2 regions of the Sulfitobacter sp. PM12 genome follow, and region 1 is predicted to be linked to the other one. Evidence: riboswitches for the same ligand, from Rfam matches in the RefSeq annotation. Region 1 holds a riboswitch; the other holds the start of a gene.
What was found. A riboswitch is a leader RNA that binds a small molecule or an ion and turns the genes downstream of it on or off. The one in region 1 is predicted to bind cobalamin.
Positions count from the first base shown of each region.

Region 1 (7,737 bases):
CGGTGGATCGCCGCCGCAGCAACCGCCTAATTCAACGAAAGGAGACGTCCATGAACATCGGTGACGTGTCGAAAAGCGCAGGTCTGCCTGCCAAGACCATCCGCTACTACGAAGACATCGGTCTGATCACGCCCGCGCGTGACACCAACGGGTATCGCAGCTTTTGCGACAGCGACGTGCATAAGCTGACGTTTCTGGGCCGTGCGCGGGCCTTGGGCTTCACGATCGAGAATTGCCGCGACCTGCTGGCGCTTTGGGATGATCAGGATCGCGCCAGCGCCGATGTCCGTGCCATCGCCCAGCAACATTTGGCGCAGATCGAAAGCAAGATCGCGGACCTGCAAGATATTCGTCAGACCTTGACCCATCTGGTGCATGAATGCGCTGGCGATGACCGCCCCGATTGCCCGATCTTGCAACGGCTCGAAAAGCTGTAGCGCGCGTGTCTACCGGCGCAGCAGGTAGATATCCATGATCCAGCCATGGGCGGCGCGGGCCTCTGCCCGTGTTGCGATGATGCGGTCGCAGACTTGATCCAGCGGGCCTGCGATGCGACGCTCGTTCGGCATGCCGGCATAGGCGGTCCACCAGATGTGTATGTCGCTGTGCTGCCGCAACACCTCGAAGGCGCAGGTGCCGTCCAGCATGACGGCAATCGTATCCACACCCAGCGGCCAGCCATGATCGCGCAGCTGCCGACCGGTGGTGATGGTGACGGGATTGCCGATGGTGTTCAGCGGGATCGCATGGCCCGCCGTCAGTACCTGAAGCGAGGTGATCCCCGGCACGACATCGACGGTGAGTGTGACGACCTTTTGCAACCGCTCCGCAATGCGCAGGGTGCTGTCATACAGCGATGGATCCCCCCAGACGAGGAAACCGACACGACCACCTTGGGGCAGGGTGCGCTGCATCTCGGCCAGCCAGACGTGCGCAATGGCATCGTGCCAATCGTGGACGCCCGCGTGATAATCAGGGTTGGCGGCGTCGCGTTTGGGCAGGGTGAATTCGTGAATTTCAGGCCCGTCCGACCGCAGCACCTGGGCGCAAATCTCGTGCCGCAGGCCAGCCAGATCATCCTTGCCCGCGCCCTTGGACGGGATCAGGATCACATCGCAGGCATTCAACGCGTCGATGGCTTGTAATGTAAGGTGTTTGGGATTGCCGGACCCGATGCCGATCAGTGAAAGCGTAAACATCTTGAGGCTCCGGCAGGGGGTGACGCGGCCCGAAGAATAGGGGGCCGCGTCGGGTCTTGGATTATTCAGCGGCAGTCTGTGTCAGACGTTTGGTGAACAGCGCGCTGCCTGCGAAATCGCGCAGGGTTTTCGCGGCGGCGAGCACGGCCAGATCCACCAGCGGCTCGATCAGGATGACCATCATATAGGCCCCGCCAAAGCTGGCCACAGCGGCGATGTTGCTGGCGGCAAAGCCCTGACCGTAGATGGCCCAGAAGGCGACCCAGCCCACAACGCCCGCCTGAAACGCGGTCGACAGCTTGAGCGCTTGAACATAGGTCAGATCAACATAGGCGGTGTTGGGCGCGATGATGCGTTTGGCCAGCGCCGAGACCATGAACAAGGGCACCAGCAGCGTGGTGACGTTCATCGTGTATTGCGGCAGGTCGATGGGGGCAAAGAACACGCCCTGCGCCAGCAGACCAAGCGCCAGACCCGCAGCCGCAGGGGCCACGCCGAACAGCAAGAACAGGGTCGACCCGAGGATCAGGTGCACTTCGCTCACGCCCACGGGGAAATGCGGGAAGACCTGAAAAAAGACAAAGGTCAGCGCGGTGGCCACCATGGCCCCGCCCGCAAAAGGCACGACGCCTTTCTCACGGACAGAGTCCATTGCGGTTTTCGCGGTATAGGCCGCAGCACCGGCGGCGGTGCCATAGGACAGGACCAGCTTGGCGCCGGTCACGACTTCGGGTTCGATATGCATATTCAGGTCTCCTTACCGTCTTCCCCGACGGCATAATGTGAAAGCCGCCCCGGGGGGCAGCCAGTTGGATCGGGGATCATCCCCATGACGGCAGGTCTCCTGACTTTGTGCGTCCATGCGTGCCGCGCCTTCCCAGGCGGTCTGGCCCAGTGGCAATGCGGGTTGCTCTTCACTTACAGGTGCGGGGGCAGTTCCGGATTTGGCACCTTTGCTTTGGCACCGCACCGTATTCCCTTTTCACCCCGATTGCCCGAAGGCGCACGGGGAACCGTCCGGAATAGGTGGTCATTTTCGGGCCGGTTTTGTCAAGTCATCTATTCGGTCAAAGGCCCGTAAAGGATCAGCGCAGGCGCTGACGTTGCGGGATCCAGCGGCAGATGGGCAAGGCTTTCCACGGTGTGGCGGCTCAGCTTTTGATCGGGGGTCGATACCGCCTCTGCTAGCAGGGCAGGGGTGGAGGGCGGCAAGCCCGCCTCGATCAGCCGCGCGGCGAAACCCGCAAAGGTGCGGCGGCCCATGTAGACGACCGTGGTCGCCGTAGGGTCGGCCAGCGCCGCCATGTTCAGATCTTCGGGCAAGGCCCCCGATTCGCCGTGGCCGGTGATGAATTGCACCCGCCGCGCGGTCAGCCGCCGGGTCAGCGGGATCATCGCCGCCGCCGCCGCCGAAGACGCCGCCGTCACACCGGGGATGATCTCGAAGGCGACGCCAGCCGCTTTCAGCGCGGTCAGCTCTTCTTCAAGCCGGCCAAACACGCCCGCGTCCCCGCTTTTGAGCCGCACCACCCGCGCGCCGGTCAATGCGTGTTCGACCAGCAGGCGGCTCACGTGATCCTGCTTCGGAGACAGCCGTCCGGCGCGTTTGCCTACCCCGATCAGATCCGCCTCGGGCGAGACATGTTCAAGGATCGGACCCGCCGACAGATCGTCGAACAGCACGACTTCGGCCTCTTGCAACCGCTTTACCGCCTTCACGGTCAGCAGCTCGGGATCACCCGGACCGGAGGAGACGAAAGAGACAAAACCGCTCATGACGCCCCCGCAATCAGGTGAAAGAAGGTGCCCGTCGCATGGCCCCGGCGCGAGCCTGTCTCGGGCACTTCGGCCCCATTAGCATCGACCACCCGCGCCAGCGGCGTGTCTGGTTGCGACAGGATGGTAGAATAGTGGAATTCATGCCCGCGCAACCGCGCGCCCGCGTCATAGCCGGGGCCGGGTTCGTTCAGCGTGGCAAGCCGGTAGCCCAGATGCATCTTGCGCTTCTCATAGCTGGTTTCCAGCCCCAGCAGCCCCGCCATCTGGTGCCGCACGCCTTCCTTGTCGACCAAACCGGCCCCCATCGCCATATACCCCCCGCATTCCCCATGCACCGGGCGCGTCGTGGCGAATTGTTGCAGGCTGTCGCGGAACTGCGCGGCAGCGGCAAGGCGTCCGGCATGCAGTTCGGGATAGCCACCGGGCAGCCAGCAGATGTCGGCGCTGTCGTCCGGTGCCTCATCCGCCAGCGGCGAGAAGGGCAACACCTGCGCACCCGCGGCGATCCAGTGGTCCAGCAAATGCGGATAGATGAACGAAAACGCGGCGTCCTTGGCCAAAGCGATCCGTTGCCCGGGGGGCGGGGGCAACACATCTGGCCCGTCGGGAATACTGCGCCCTTGGGCGGCAGAGACGATCAGATCAAGATCGATATGCTGCGCGATGAAATCACCTGCCGCATCCAGCAGCTTCATCAGCTCGGGCTGCTCCTCGGCCTGCACCAGACCCAAGTGGCGTTCCGGCAGCGTGACCGATCCCTGTCGGGGCAGCGCGCCCAGAACGGGGATGCCGACCTGCTCCATCCCCAGACGCAGCAGCGCCTCGTGACGGGGGCTGGCGACCTTGTTCAGCACCACACCCGCGACATGCACATCCGGGCGCATCGTCTTGAACCCAAGGGCGGTGGCCGCAGCCGATTGCGCCTGACCCGATACATCCAGCAGCAACACCACCGGCCAGCCCGTCATGGCAGAGATATCGGCGCTCGCCCCGTTCGAGGTTTCCCCCGGTTGCGCCACACCATCGAACAGCCCCATTGACCCTTCGATCAGGGCCAGATCGCCGCCATGGGCGGTGCCGATCAGATTGCACAACACGCCCGAGCCCATGGCCCAGCTATCGATATTATAGGACGACCGCCCGCAGGCCGCGCGGTGAAAGCCGGGGTCGATGTAATCCGGCCCGCTCTTGAACGGGCGCACGTCGACGCCGCGACGGCTGAGCGCGTTCAACAGGCCCAACATCAAGGTGGTCTTGCCCGTGCCCGACGCCGGGGCCGAAATCATCAGGCCCTTGGGCAGTTGCGTTGTCTCGATCATTCTGTGCCCTCGGGAAAGCGCGGCTCTGTGCCCACGGGGCGGAAGCGGCGGTCGTAATCGCCCGCGTACAGACAGCTTTCGCGGAACTCCTCTGCCGTCAGTGCGCGGCCCACAAGGATCAGCGCCGTGCGCCCGCGTTCGCCGTCGGTGGCGTCAATCACGCTGCCTAAGGTCGCCCGCACCACCCGTTGATCCGGCCAGCTGGCGCGCCAGACGATGGCGACGGGGCAGTCCTCTCCGTAATGAGGGGTGAGCCGCGCGACCACATCATCCAGCACATGCACCGACAGGTGGATCGCCAGCGTGGCACCCGTGGCGGCAAAATTCTCGAGCGTTTCACCCTCGGGCATGGCTGACGCCCGCCCAGATGTCCGAGTGAGAACAAGCGACTGCGCCACACCGGGCAGCGTCAGCTCGTTCCCCAAAGCGGCGGCGGCAGCGGCAAAGGCGGGCACGCCGGGGGTGATGTCATAGTCGATGTCCAGCTCGCGCAAGCGGCGCAGCTGCTCGCCCATGGCGGACCAGACCGATAGATCACCCGAATGAAGCCGCGCCACATCCTGCCCCGCATCATCTGCGGCCTTGATCTCTGCCATGATCTCGTCCAGCGACAGCGACGCGGTGTTCACGATCTTCGCATCCGCAGGGCAGTAGGACAGCAGCTCAGACGGGACCAACGATCCGGCATACAGACACACAGGGCAGGCCGCGATCAGGTCGCGCCCCCGCAGGGTCAGCAGATCAGGGGCACCGGGGCCCGCGCCGATAAAGTGAACAGTCATGGGGCAATTCCTTCCGCGATAGCTACGGTGGCCATGCCATTGGGGCTGGTCACACGCAAGGTCGTCAATTTGGCACCGCGACCGGCAACGCGCAATGCGGCGGCCTCGGCAAGTGATCCGGTCCCGAACCGCGCCTGCACGCGCGGCGACACGGTACGCGTCGGGATGTCTGCGATATCGGCTTCCGACAGTTCGATCAGCGGCAATCCCAGACTATCGGCAAAACGCCGTAGCGCCGGCGTCACCTTGATCGCGAGGGTCGCGAGCGTGTCCGGCCTGCGCCGCGTCAACGCAAGGGCCGCGTGTAAATCCGCCTCGGTCGCATCCGCGCGCAATCCTATGCCCGCGACGATCATCGGGTCACGCTCCATTGCAGTTGCGGGCGGCTGGGGTGCCAGCCCTGCATGGTCCCCAAGGGGGCCGCCTGTGCCAGATCGATCCGCAGCAATTGCCCGCCGTGCGTCCCTTGCCAGCGGATCAGCAAGGCTTGGGTTTCAAGTGCCACCGCATTCGCCACCAGCCGCGTGCCCGGCGTGATCCTGCGCCAGATCGCCTGCAACACTTCTTCTGACGCGCCACCCCCCAGAAAAACCGCAGCGGGCAGGGGCAGATCGGCCAGCGCATCGGGCGCCGTGCCCTGCACGCAGCGCATCCGACCCCCCAGCCCAAAGCGGCGGGCGTTCTCGGTGATATTATCGCAGCGGCTTTCGCGCGGCTCGATTGCAATGGACTGCGCTTGCGGCGCGGCCAGACACCATTCAACAGAGACAGAGCCCGACCCGCCCCCCACATCCCACAGCAGCTCCCCCGCGCGGGGGGCCAGCGCGGCCAGCGTCAACGCGCGCATGGGTGATTTGGTGATCTGGCTGTCATGGGCAAAAAGCGCCTCGGGCCGTCCAGGCGCGTGGCTGATCCCAGCCCCCCCCGACACCGCAATCGCCACCACCACAGGGGCGGCGACGCCGTCCAGGTCAAACGTCGCGGCATCGGCCGCGCGCGCGATTTCACGCGGACCGCCAAGCGCCTCCATCACCGTCAGGCGGGACGCGCCGAAACCCTGCGCGGTCAGATAATCTGCCAGCGCCGTAGGGGCCGCTCCATCGCGCAACGTGCAGATCAGCCGCGCACCTGCCGCCAGATGGGGCAGCAATACCTCGAACGGGGCCGCATGCAGGCCAAGGGTCGTGACCTCCTCCAACCGCCAGCCAAGCCGCGCAGCCGCCAGCGTCATGCAGGACGGCGCGGGAAAGCAGCGCCATTCCGACGGGTCCAGCACCTGCGCCAGCGAACCGCCCACGCCGTGCCAGAAAGGATCACCCGAGGCGAGCACCACCACCGCACGCCCGCGATGTTCCAACACCGGCGCTACGCTGAACGGCAACGGCCATTCCCGCCCCCGCGCGCCCGCGTCACAAAGCGCCAGATGCCGCGCCCCGCCAAAGATCACATCGGCCTCTGCCAGCGCCTTTCGGCTTGCATCGGTCAGCCCGCCAAGGCCATCTTCGCCCAGACCAATCAGGGTCACCCAGGCAGCAACAGGATCAGCCATGACGCGCACCCTCATTCTTGGCGGCACGACAGAGGCCTCCAGCCTCGCGCGCGCGCTGGCCGACCGTGGCGATGATGCGCTGTTCAGCTATGCCGGACGCACGGCGGCCCCCGTGGCGCAGCCCTTGCCCACCCGCGTAGGTGGCTTTGGCGGCGTGGCCGGATTGCTGGCGTTTATCGCGCAGAACCATATCACCCGCGTGATCGACGCGACCCATCCCTTCGCCGCACAGATGAGCCGTAACGCCCATGCAGCCAGCACGCAGGCAGGCATCCCGCTGGCCGCTTTTGAGCGTGCCCCGTGGGCCGAGACTGCCGCCGACAATTGGACCCATCTGCCAAGTATCGAAGCCGCCGCCGCATCCCTGCCGCAGGTGCCGACGCGGGTCTTTCTGGCCATCGGCAAGCAGGCGCTGTCCGTCTTTGCCAACCATCCGCAGCACCATTATCTGCTGCGGCTGGTGGACCAGCCCGCCGCGCCGCTGCCCTTGCCGCATACGACCGTGACTCTCGCCCGCGGACCCTTCGACGTGGCCGGAGACATCGCCCTGCTGCGCGACCACGGGACCAAGCTGATCATCGCCAAGAACGCCGGCGGCACGGGGGCCGAGGCCAAGCTTATCGCCGCGCGCGAATTGGGGCTGCGGGTGCTGATGATCCAGCGCCCCGCGGTGCCCCCTCGCACCACATTTGCGCGGCTCGACGATATCTTGGCGTGGCTTGATCATACGACGGACCGTGGCGTGTAGATATGTGTCCCGACGCGGCGGGTATCGGCGTTACCGACGATCACGACCGTGCGCATATCGGCCATCTCTGGCGTCGCTTCGGCCAGCGTGACGGTGCGCAATGTCTCGTCCGGGTGGCTGACGTTGCGCGCGAAAGAGATCAAGGTCTCCGGCCCGCAGGCCTTTCGCAGAATATCAAGCGCGGTGGCGAACTGATGCGGCCGCGAGGCCGACCGCGGGTTGTAGAACGCCATGGCAAACCCCGCTTCCCCCGCCAGCCGCAGCCGTTTTTCGATCAGCGACCAGGGTTTCAGATTGTCCGACAGGTTGATCGCGCAGAAATCATGCCCCAACGGTGCCCCCAACCGCGCCGCCGCCGCGA
Region 1 is NZ_CP151529.1:2,984,140-2,991,876, reverse strand. Features, by position in the region: gene AADW22_RS14795 (heavy metal translocating P-type ATPase) at 1-30, shown strand, start outside; gene cueR (Cu(I)-responsive transcriptional regulator) at 51-437, shown strand; gene cobF (precorrin-6A synthase (deacetylating)) at 447-1,199, opposite strand; gene AADW22_RS14780 (energy-coupling factor ABC transporter permease) at 1,261-1,944, opposite strand; cobalamin riboswitch at 2,016-2,232, opposite strand; gene cobA (uroporphyrinogen-III C-methyltransferase) at 2,259-2,975, opposite strand; gene AADW22_RS14770 (cobyrinate a,c-diamide synthase) at 2,972-4,297, opposite strand; gene cobM (precorrin-4 C(11)-methyltransferase) at 4,294-5,079, opposite strand; gene AADW22_RS14760 (cobalamin biosynthesis protein) at 5,076-5,435, opposite strand; gene cbiE (precorrin-6y C5,15-methyltransferase (decarboxylating) subunit CbiE) at 5,432-6,628, opposite strand; gene AADW22_RS14750 (cobalt-precorrin-6A reductase) at 6,627-7,376, shown strand; gene cobJ (precorrin-3B C(17)-methyltransferase) at 7,352-7,737, opposite strand, start outside.

Region 2 (7,737 bases), 1.5 Mb from region 1:
TCAACAACCCTGAGGACTACAAGAACTACCCCCGCACCGAGGAAGAGGACGCGCGCAAGCTGATCGCGCTGAAGGCGGATGTCGTCTATGTGCCAGATGGGGATCAGATGTACCCCAATGGTTTCGCGACAACTGTGTCGGTCGAAGGCATCACCCAAGGGCTGTGCGGGGCGCATCGGGCAGGGCATTTCGACGGCGTGGCCACCATCGTGACCAAACTCTTTACCCAGACCCAGGCGGACAAGGCGTTCTTTGGCGAAAAGGATTATCAGCAGCTTCAGGTGGTGACCCGTCTGGCGCGTGATCTGGACCTGCCGATAGAGGTGATCGGCTGCCCCACCATCCGCGAGGAAGACGGTCTGGCCATGTCCTCGCGCAACCTGCTGCTGTCGGATCGCGCCCGCACCTGGGCCCCCGAACTTCACCGCGCGATGGAGGAGATGTCAGAGGGGCTGCTTGCCGGTGGCGATCTGGAAACGCTCCGCGCTGCGGCAGTGTCGCGGGTGGAACGTGCGGGCTTTACGCAGGTGGAATACCTTGACCTGCGATCTGCTGACCAGTTGGAGCTGATGACCACACCCAACCGCCCCGCACGTCTGTTGGCCGCCGCGTGGCTGGCCGGTGTGCGGTTGATCGACAATATCGCCGTCGGTTAAATCGCTCTGGAATATGCAAAAAAAGCGGGGCCCGCGAAGGCCCCGCTGATCGTTTGGCTTGAAATGGGTCGGCGTTACTTGCCGCCGATGCTGAGGGCAGAGGCCATACCGGGGGCTTTGGATTCCCCGCCCAGCTTCTCGCGCACACCGGCCTCGATCTTGTCGCCGGTGTCTTTGTCGATGTTGCGCCAGTATTCAAAGGCACGGACCAGCACCTTTTCGCTGACACCGTCGCACAGGTGCCCCACCACATTCGACACCAAACGTTCGCGGGCATCGGCATCCATCACCTCGCGGACAAGCTTGCCGGCCTGGCTCCAATCATCGTCATCGGGGCGCAGGGTATAGGCCTGACGCACCATGTCGCCATCGGAATACCACAGGCCCGCTTCATGCTGATGCGGCTGCGCAGAGGGCCCACCATATGAGTTGGGCGCGTATACCGGATCAGACACTTTTTCAGTCCGGCCCGCACCATCTTTTGAATAGCTATGGGTCGGCGATACGGGTTTATTGACCGGAATCTGCTTGTAGTTGACACCCAGCCGCGCGCGGTGCGCGTCCGCGTAGGAAAAACCCCGTGCCAACAGCATCTTGTCTGGCGACAGACCCACGCCCGGCACCATATTGTTCGGCTCGAATGCGGCCTGTTCGATCTCTGTATGGAAATCGGTGGGGTTGCGGTTCAGGGTCAGCTTGCCGACCTCGATCAGCGGGTAGTCCTCGTGCGGCCAGACCTTGGTCAGATCAAACGGGTTGATGCGATAGGTCTTGGCATCCTCGTAAGGCATGATCTGCCATTTGAGCGTCCAGCTCGGGTAGTTCCCGTCGCGGATGTTGTTGAACAGATCGGCGCGGTGGTAGTCGCCGTTGGTCCCCGCCAGCTTGTCGGCTTCATTCTGGCTAAGGTAGGCATTTCCGTCGCCCTGATCGGTGTGGAAGTGGAACTTGACCCAGAACTTTTCACCCTCGGCGTTGACTAGCGAATAGGTGTGGCTGGAATATCCGTTCATCTCGCGCCAGTTTTTCGGAATGCCACGGTCGCCCATGAGATAGGTCACCTGATGCGCGCTTTCGGGCGAGAGCGTCCAGAAATCCCACTGCATATCGTGGTCGCGCATGTTGTTATCCGCACGGCGCTTCTGGCTGCGGATGAACTGCTGGAACTTGATCGGATCGCGGACAAAGAAGATCGGGGTGTTGTTGCCGACCATGTCAAAGATGCCTTCGTCGGTGTACATCTTGACCGAGAAGCCGCGCGGGTCGCGCCATGTGTCCGGGCTGCCGCGTTCGCCTGCCACGGTCGAAAACCGCATCACCACATCGCATTTCGCGCCGGGCTGGAAGATATTCGCCATCGTGTATTTCGACACGTCTTGCGTCGTCTCGAAGGTGCCAAATGCGCCCGAGCCCTTGGCGTGGGGCTGGCGCTCTGGAATACGTTCACGGTTAAAATTCGCCATCTGTTCAAGCAGATAGTGGTCATTCAGCACGATCGGGCCATCGGGGCCAACGGTCAGCGAATGCTCATCGCTTTGAACGCGAATGCCAGCGTCTGTGGTTGTGGGAGGGGTTTGCTTCTTGTCGGTCATCTGTAGCTACTCCTTCAGGGTCCACAGGCAAAACCTGTAGCGTGACGGATGGTTCCCGACCAAATGCGTAAGGAGTTGAATAGAAGTGTGGCCGCTTGGCGCGCTTAATGGGTCGCCGTGTGAAAGCGGATCACCTGCGCGTTATCCGCCGGATCGACAAGGAAATGCCCGCAGACGCCAAAGACCTCGCGCAGGAGGGTTTCTGTCATGATCTCGGAGGGGGTGCCGATGGCGCGCAGCTTGCCATCTTGCAAGACGCAAATCCGGTCGCAGAGCGTGGCTTGGTTCAGGTCGTGCAGGGCGATGATCGCCGTTGTCGGCAGGCGCTGGATCAGCTCAAGGATCGAAAGCTGGTGGCGGATATCCAGATGGTTCGTCGGCTCGTCCAGCAGCAGCACTTGCGGCCTTTGGGCCAGTGCACGGGCGATATGAACGCGCTGTTGTTCACCGCCCGACAGCGTGTGCCAGTGGCGGTCGCCAAAGCCCGACAGATCCACATCCGCCAGCGCCTGCGTGACGATGGCGTCGTCCCCTGCGCTCCACCCGCGCAGGGCGGACAGCCATGGGGTGCGGCCCAGTTCAACGGCATGGCGCACGGTGATGCGATCTGCGGTATCGGCGTGTTGTTCGACCAGCGCCAGCCGCTGTGCGATATCGCGCTGGCGCATCTTTGCCAGCGGTGCGCCGTCCAGCTCGACCCGCCCGCGCGAGGGTTTCTGAATACCGGCAAGCATATGCAGCAACGTGGATTTGCCCGACCCGTTCGGCCCGATCAGCCCCAGCTTTTCGCCCGGCCGCAAGGACAGGGACACGTCGTTGACGATGGCGCGGTTGCGCACCCGCCAGCCCAGTTCGTGACAGGACAGAATCATGGCGACGTCCTTTTGCCAATCAGGATCAGTGCAAAGACGGGCGCGCCGACCAAAGCGGTCACCACGCCGATGGGCAGCACTTGGCCCGGTACAATCACTCGGGAAATCACATCGGCAAAGACCAGAAACACCGCCCCCGCCAGTGCGGAAGCAGGCACAAGGATCGCGTGACGATGCCCCACGACGATGCGCATGGCATGGGGAATCACCAGCCCGACAAAGCCGATCGCACCTACCACCGAGACCATCACCGCCGTGACCAGCGCCGCCGTGCCGATCAGCAGCAGCTGCACGCGGCGCACCGGAATGCCCAAGGACGCGGCGCTGTCGCTGCCGAAGGTAAAGGCATCCAGCGCGCGGGCGTGCCACAGACAGGCCAGCAGCCCGATCATCGCCGCGGGCAGGGCGCTTAGTACATCGGGCCAGCGCACGCCCGACATATTCCCCAAAAGCCAGAACATGATAGCACGGGCCTGTTCGGCATTGGCCGATTTCGTGATCATCAGCGCGGTCAGGGCGTTGAACATCTGGCTGCCCGCGATACCGGCCAGCACGATCACGCCCGCGGCCCGCAGGCCCACACCGCCCCCTGCCGCCTGCGCCAGCAAAGCCACAAAAGCGAAAGCCACCAGCGCCCCGCTGAACGCACCGATAGACAGCGAAATGGCACCACCCCCCAGCCCGAGGATGGTCACCGCAACAGCGCCGGTGGACGCCCCCGCAGAGATGCCCAGCAGATAGGGATCCGCCAGCGCATTGCGCAGCAGTGCTTGCAACACGACGCCCGACAGCGCCAGACCGGCGCCACAGCACATTGCCACCACGGCCCGCGCCATGCGGTAGTTCCACACGATGCCCTCGTCAATCTTGTCGACCGCATAGCCCGCGTTCAGCGCCTTGTTGGCCAGCACCTTCAGCACCACCAGCGGCGGGATAGAGACCTCGCCGATGGCCGCACCAAACAGCAGTGTGGCCAGCAGCACCGGCGGGATGATCACCCACCAGTGCCACTGCGGCCTGCGCATCACAGAGCGGTCGATTGCGGTCATTCGGCTAGATCGAAACCGGACAGCGCGTCAGCCATCGTTTCCAGCGCATAGATCGCACGCACGGTCGGGTCCATCGCATGGGCGTCCATGGTGATGATGCGGCCCTCTTTCACCGCGGTCATCTCGCGGGCGACGGGGTCGTTCATCAGGAAGCTGCGTTTTTTCTCGATGTCATCCGCGGGGAAGCGGCGACGGTCCATTTTGGCAAGCACGATGAACGTCGGGTCGGATTTCGCCAGAGTCTCCCATCCGACCAGCGGCCATTCCTCGGCCGAGGTCACGACGTTTTCAACGCCAAGCTTGTCCATCATATAGGCGGGCACACCCTGTTGACCTGCGACATAAGGGTCCGCCGCCATCTCGGACGACGAGAACCAGAACAGCGCCGAGGTGCCTTGGGGCAGGTTCAGCGATTTGGCTTTCTCGACCGCCTTTGCCTCACGCGATTGCAGGTCTGCCAGCAGCGTGGCACCGGCGTCTTGCGCGTTATAGATCAGGGCGAGCTCTTCGATGCTGGTATACAGCTGCTGGGTCGTGAACAGTTCAGATCGCGTGCCGTCCGCGCCGACAGAATTATCCTTGGCCGCGCAATCGGTGGGCATCACATAGGTCGGCACGCCCACCTCGTGAAAGCTGTCGCGGGTGCCGACCATACCTTCGGGGCCGACGTGCCATTCATACATCACGGTGACCAGATCGGGGCGTTTGCCCAACACGCTTTCAAAGCTGGGGTCGTTATCCGCCAGCCGTTCAATCGCATCGTTGGTGTCTTTGAACTCTGGCAAAACGGGGCTGAACCAGACAGAGGTTCCCGCGATCCGGTCCTGCTGGCCCAGCAGATACAGGATCTCTGTCGTGGATTGCCCGATGGTCACGGTGGTCTGGGGTGCCGCGTCAAAGCTGAGCGTATGGCCGCAGTTGTCGATGGTCAGCGGATAGTCTGTCTCTGCGCCAAGCGCGGTGCTGCCCGCAAGGCTCGCAATCAGGGTCAGGCTCGAAAAAAATGGTTTCATATCAAGGGCTCCGGTTGGTCCGATGCCGGGGTCTTTGAATAGAAAGAGAAGGGGCCAGCCAAATGGCGCGCGGGCGCATTTTGGTCTGCGCGTAAGGTAATATCCGGTCCCATCATCATCCTCTCCCGAGCAACCCCGCCCGGTGTTTCAGGTTCAGTGTCGGCAGGTCTCCTGACTGACGGATCGCGGCTGTCCCCGCCTTCCCGGACCTTGAGGCCCAGTGGCATGATGGAGGTAGCTCACCGTCTACAGTTGCGGGGGCAGTTCCGGTTCATCCACACCAAAGCGCGGATGGCGAATTCCCTATTATTTCCCGAAGGAAACCGACCCGGTTTCGATGACAGTTGTCCGCCCACCCGTCAAGTTGCGTTTTTGCGGTCGTCATCGCGGGACAAAGGCAAATAACGCAGGCCACGGTTCCGCAGAACGGGCGAGAGGCAAATAACAAACGGATGGAAAACCAAGTGGCAGCCCGTAGGGGAGTCGAACCCCTCTTTTCAGGTTGAAAACCTGACGTCCTAACCGATAGACGAACGGGCCACTTAACTTGTGAGCGCTTCTTTAGGCAAAGCCATCGGCGGGCGCAAGTGCAAGCCGCATGAGAAATTGGGGAAATACGGCAAAAAAATCACATCTTCTGATGCCATATTCCAAGGGGCGTATGGCGAGGGGGAATCGCCGTGTGAAACGCGCGCCGCGCTCGGGATGAGGGCGCGCGTTTCCCTTAGATTTCCCAGTGAAAACCTGTCGCTTTTTCGGAGACGGTCCAGAGTTTCTCCATCACGGGTTTGTCGTAGGCATGGGGGTTCAGGGTGCCTTTGCCAACGGGCCCTCCGGTTTGCAGCCATCCGGTCGGGCCATAAAGCGCGCGCTGCGCCAACCCGTCTTCGGTCGCGCACATGACTTCGGGATACGCGCCTTTTTCGGCGGATTGCACCATTGGCGTCTTGCTCATCATCCACCAGGTGACCCGTGTGAAAAGCCCGCCGCTTGTGCTGATCAGCGAGGTCGCCGACGCGCCGGGGTGACAGACGTATACCTCAACGCGGCTGTCGGTGGCTTTCAGCCGGTCCTGAAGCTCATAGGCAAACATCATCTGCGCCAGCTTGCTTTGGCTGTAGACCGCGTTGGCGCTATAGTTCTTGTCCCAGTTCATGTCGTCGAACTGTATCGTCTTGATCCCCATGTTGTACCCGAGGCTGGACACCACAACGATCCGGCCCGCACTTTCCTGAATGCGATCAAACAGCATCCCGCACAGCAGGAAGTGCCCATAGTGGTTGGTGCCAAGCTGGCTTTCGAACCCGTCAACGGTCAGCTGCTGTGTCGGCACCTGCGCGATGGCAGCGTTGCAGATCAGCGCGTCAATCCGGGGAACGGTGCGTTTCACCTCCTCCGCCGCGGCGCGCACGCTGGCCAGATCAGACAGATCCATCCGCACAAAGCTCACCTCGGCGTTGGCACCGAACGTGTCCTTGAGCGTTTTGATCGCGGCGATGGATTTGTCGGCGTTGCGGTTCAGCATGACGACTTTTGCCCCCTTGGACAGCAGGATGCGCGTGGCCTGAAAGCCCGCACCGGCCGTCGTGCCGGTGATGAGATATGTTTTCCCCTTGAGCGATCCAAGGCGATCAGGTGTCCAGCCTTTGGGTCCGAAAGTCGTGTCCTTCATCGTCATGTTCCTTTTCGATGTCAGCGCGGCAGCGATGCGCGGTGTGTTTGGTGTTGAAGGGTAAATAGCTCTCGGCTGGCTCTCAAAATAGGCGAGATCGTCGCGAATACTTGCCTGATTGTATCACGCGCTTGTGAAAGGCCGATGTGACGCAGTAGATTGCCCTCATGAGCAAAGACCAGATCAGACAGCTAATCCGGAACAACGCGACCCAAGAGGGGCTGACGGGAGCCGGCATTGACGGGGTGCGCCTGTTTCGGGCCACGCAGGCGATTCATTGCGTGCCGGCGGTCTATGAACCCAGCGTTATTGCTATCGTCAGCGGGGCGAAAGAGGCTGTGCTGGACGGGCACAGGTACATCTATGACGACAGCCGATATATGTGCTGCCCGATGTCGATGCCGGTGAAGGCCGGCGCGCCGACCGCCTCTGCCGAAAGCCCGCTCTACGGGGTTATCATTTCGCTCGATAAGCGGATGATGACAGAACTGTCGATGGAGATGGAAAATACCGGCAATGTGATTCCCGAGGTCAAAGGCGGTTTGCGCGCGCAGGGGATCAGGCTGGCCGCTTGGGATGATGCCTTTGCCGACGCGCTGCTGCGTTTGCTGCAATTGGGTGGCAATCCGGCGGATACGGCGATTCTTGGCGAGGCACGGCTGCGCGAGCTTTACTACGCGATCCTAAAGGGGGAGGCAGGGAGTTTTGCCAGACAGGCCTTCGGCGCGGGCAATGCGATTGCACGGTCGATCGCGCATGTATCCTCTCACCTGGACGCGCCGATCTCTATTGATGATATGGCGTCCCGCGCCGGGATGAGCCGCGCCGCATTTCATCGCAAGTTCAAACAGGTGACGACGATGGCCCCGATCCAGTTTGTCAA
Region 2 is NZ_CP151529.1:1,474,285-1,482,021, forward strand. Features, by position in the region: gene panC (pantoate--beta-alanine ligase) at 1-656, shown strand, start outside; gene AADW22_RS07045 (catalase) at 731-2,248, opposite strand; gene AADW22_RS07050 (ABC transporter ATP-binding protein) at 2,353-3,120, opposite strand; gene AADW22_RS07055 (FecCD family ABC transporter permease) at 3,117-4,145, opposite strand; gene AADW22_RS07060 (ABC transporter substrate-binding protein) at 4,166-5,182, opposite strand; cobalamin riboswitch at 5,326-5,525, opposite strand; tRNA gene AADW22_RS07065 (tRNA-Glu) at 5,648-5,722, opposite strand; gene AADW22_RS07070 (SDR family oxidoreductase) at 5,907-6,854, opposite strand; gene AADW22_RS07075 (AraC family transcriptional regulator N-terminal domain-containing protein) at 7,022-7,737, shown strand, end outside.
Region 2: linked by a shared signal. The riboswitch ahead of AADW22_RS07060 (ABC transporter substrate-binding protein) and the one ahead of AADW22_RS14780 (energy-coupling factor ABC transporter permease) in region 1 are both predicted to bind cobalamin.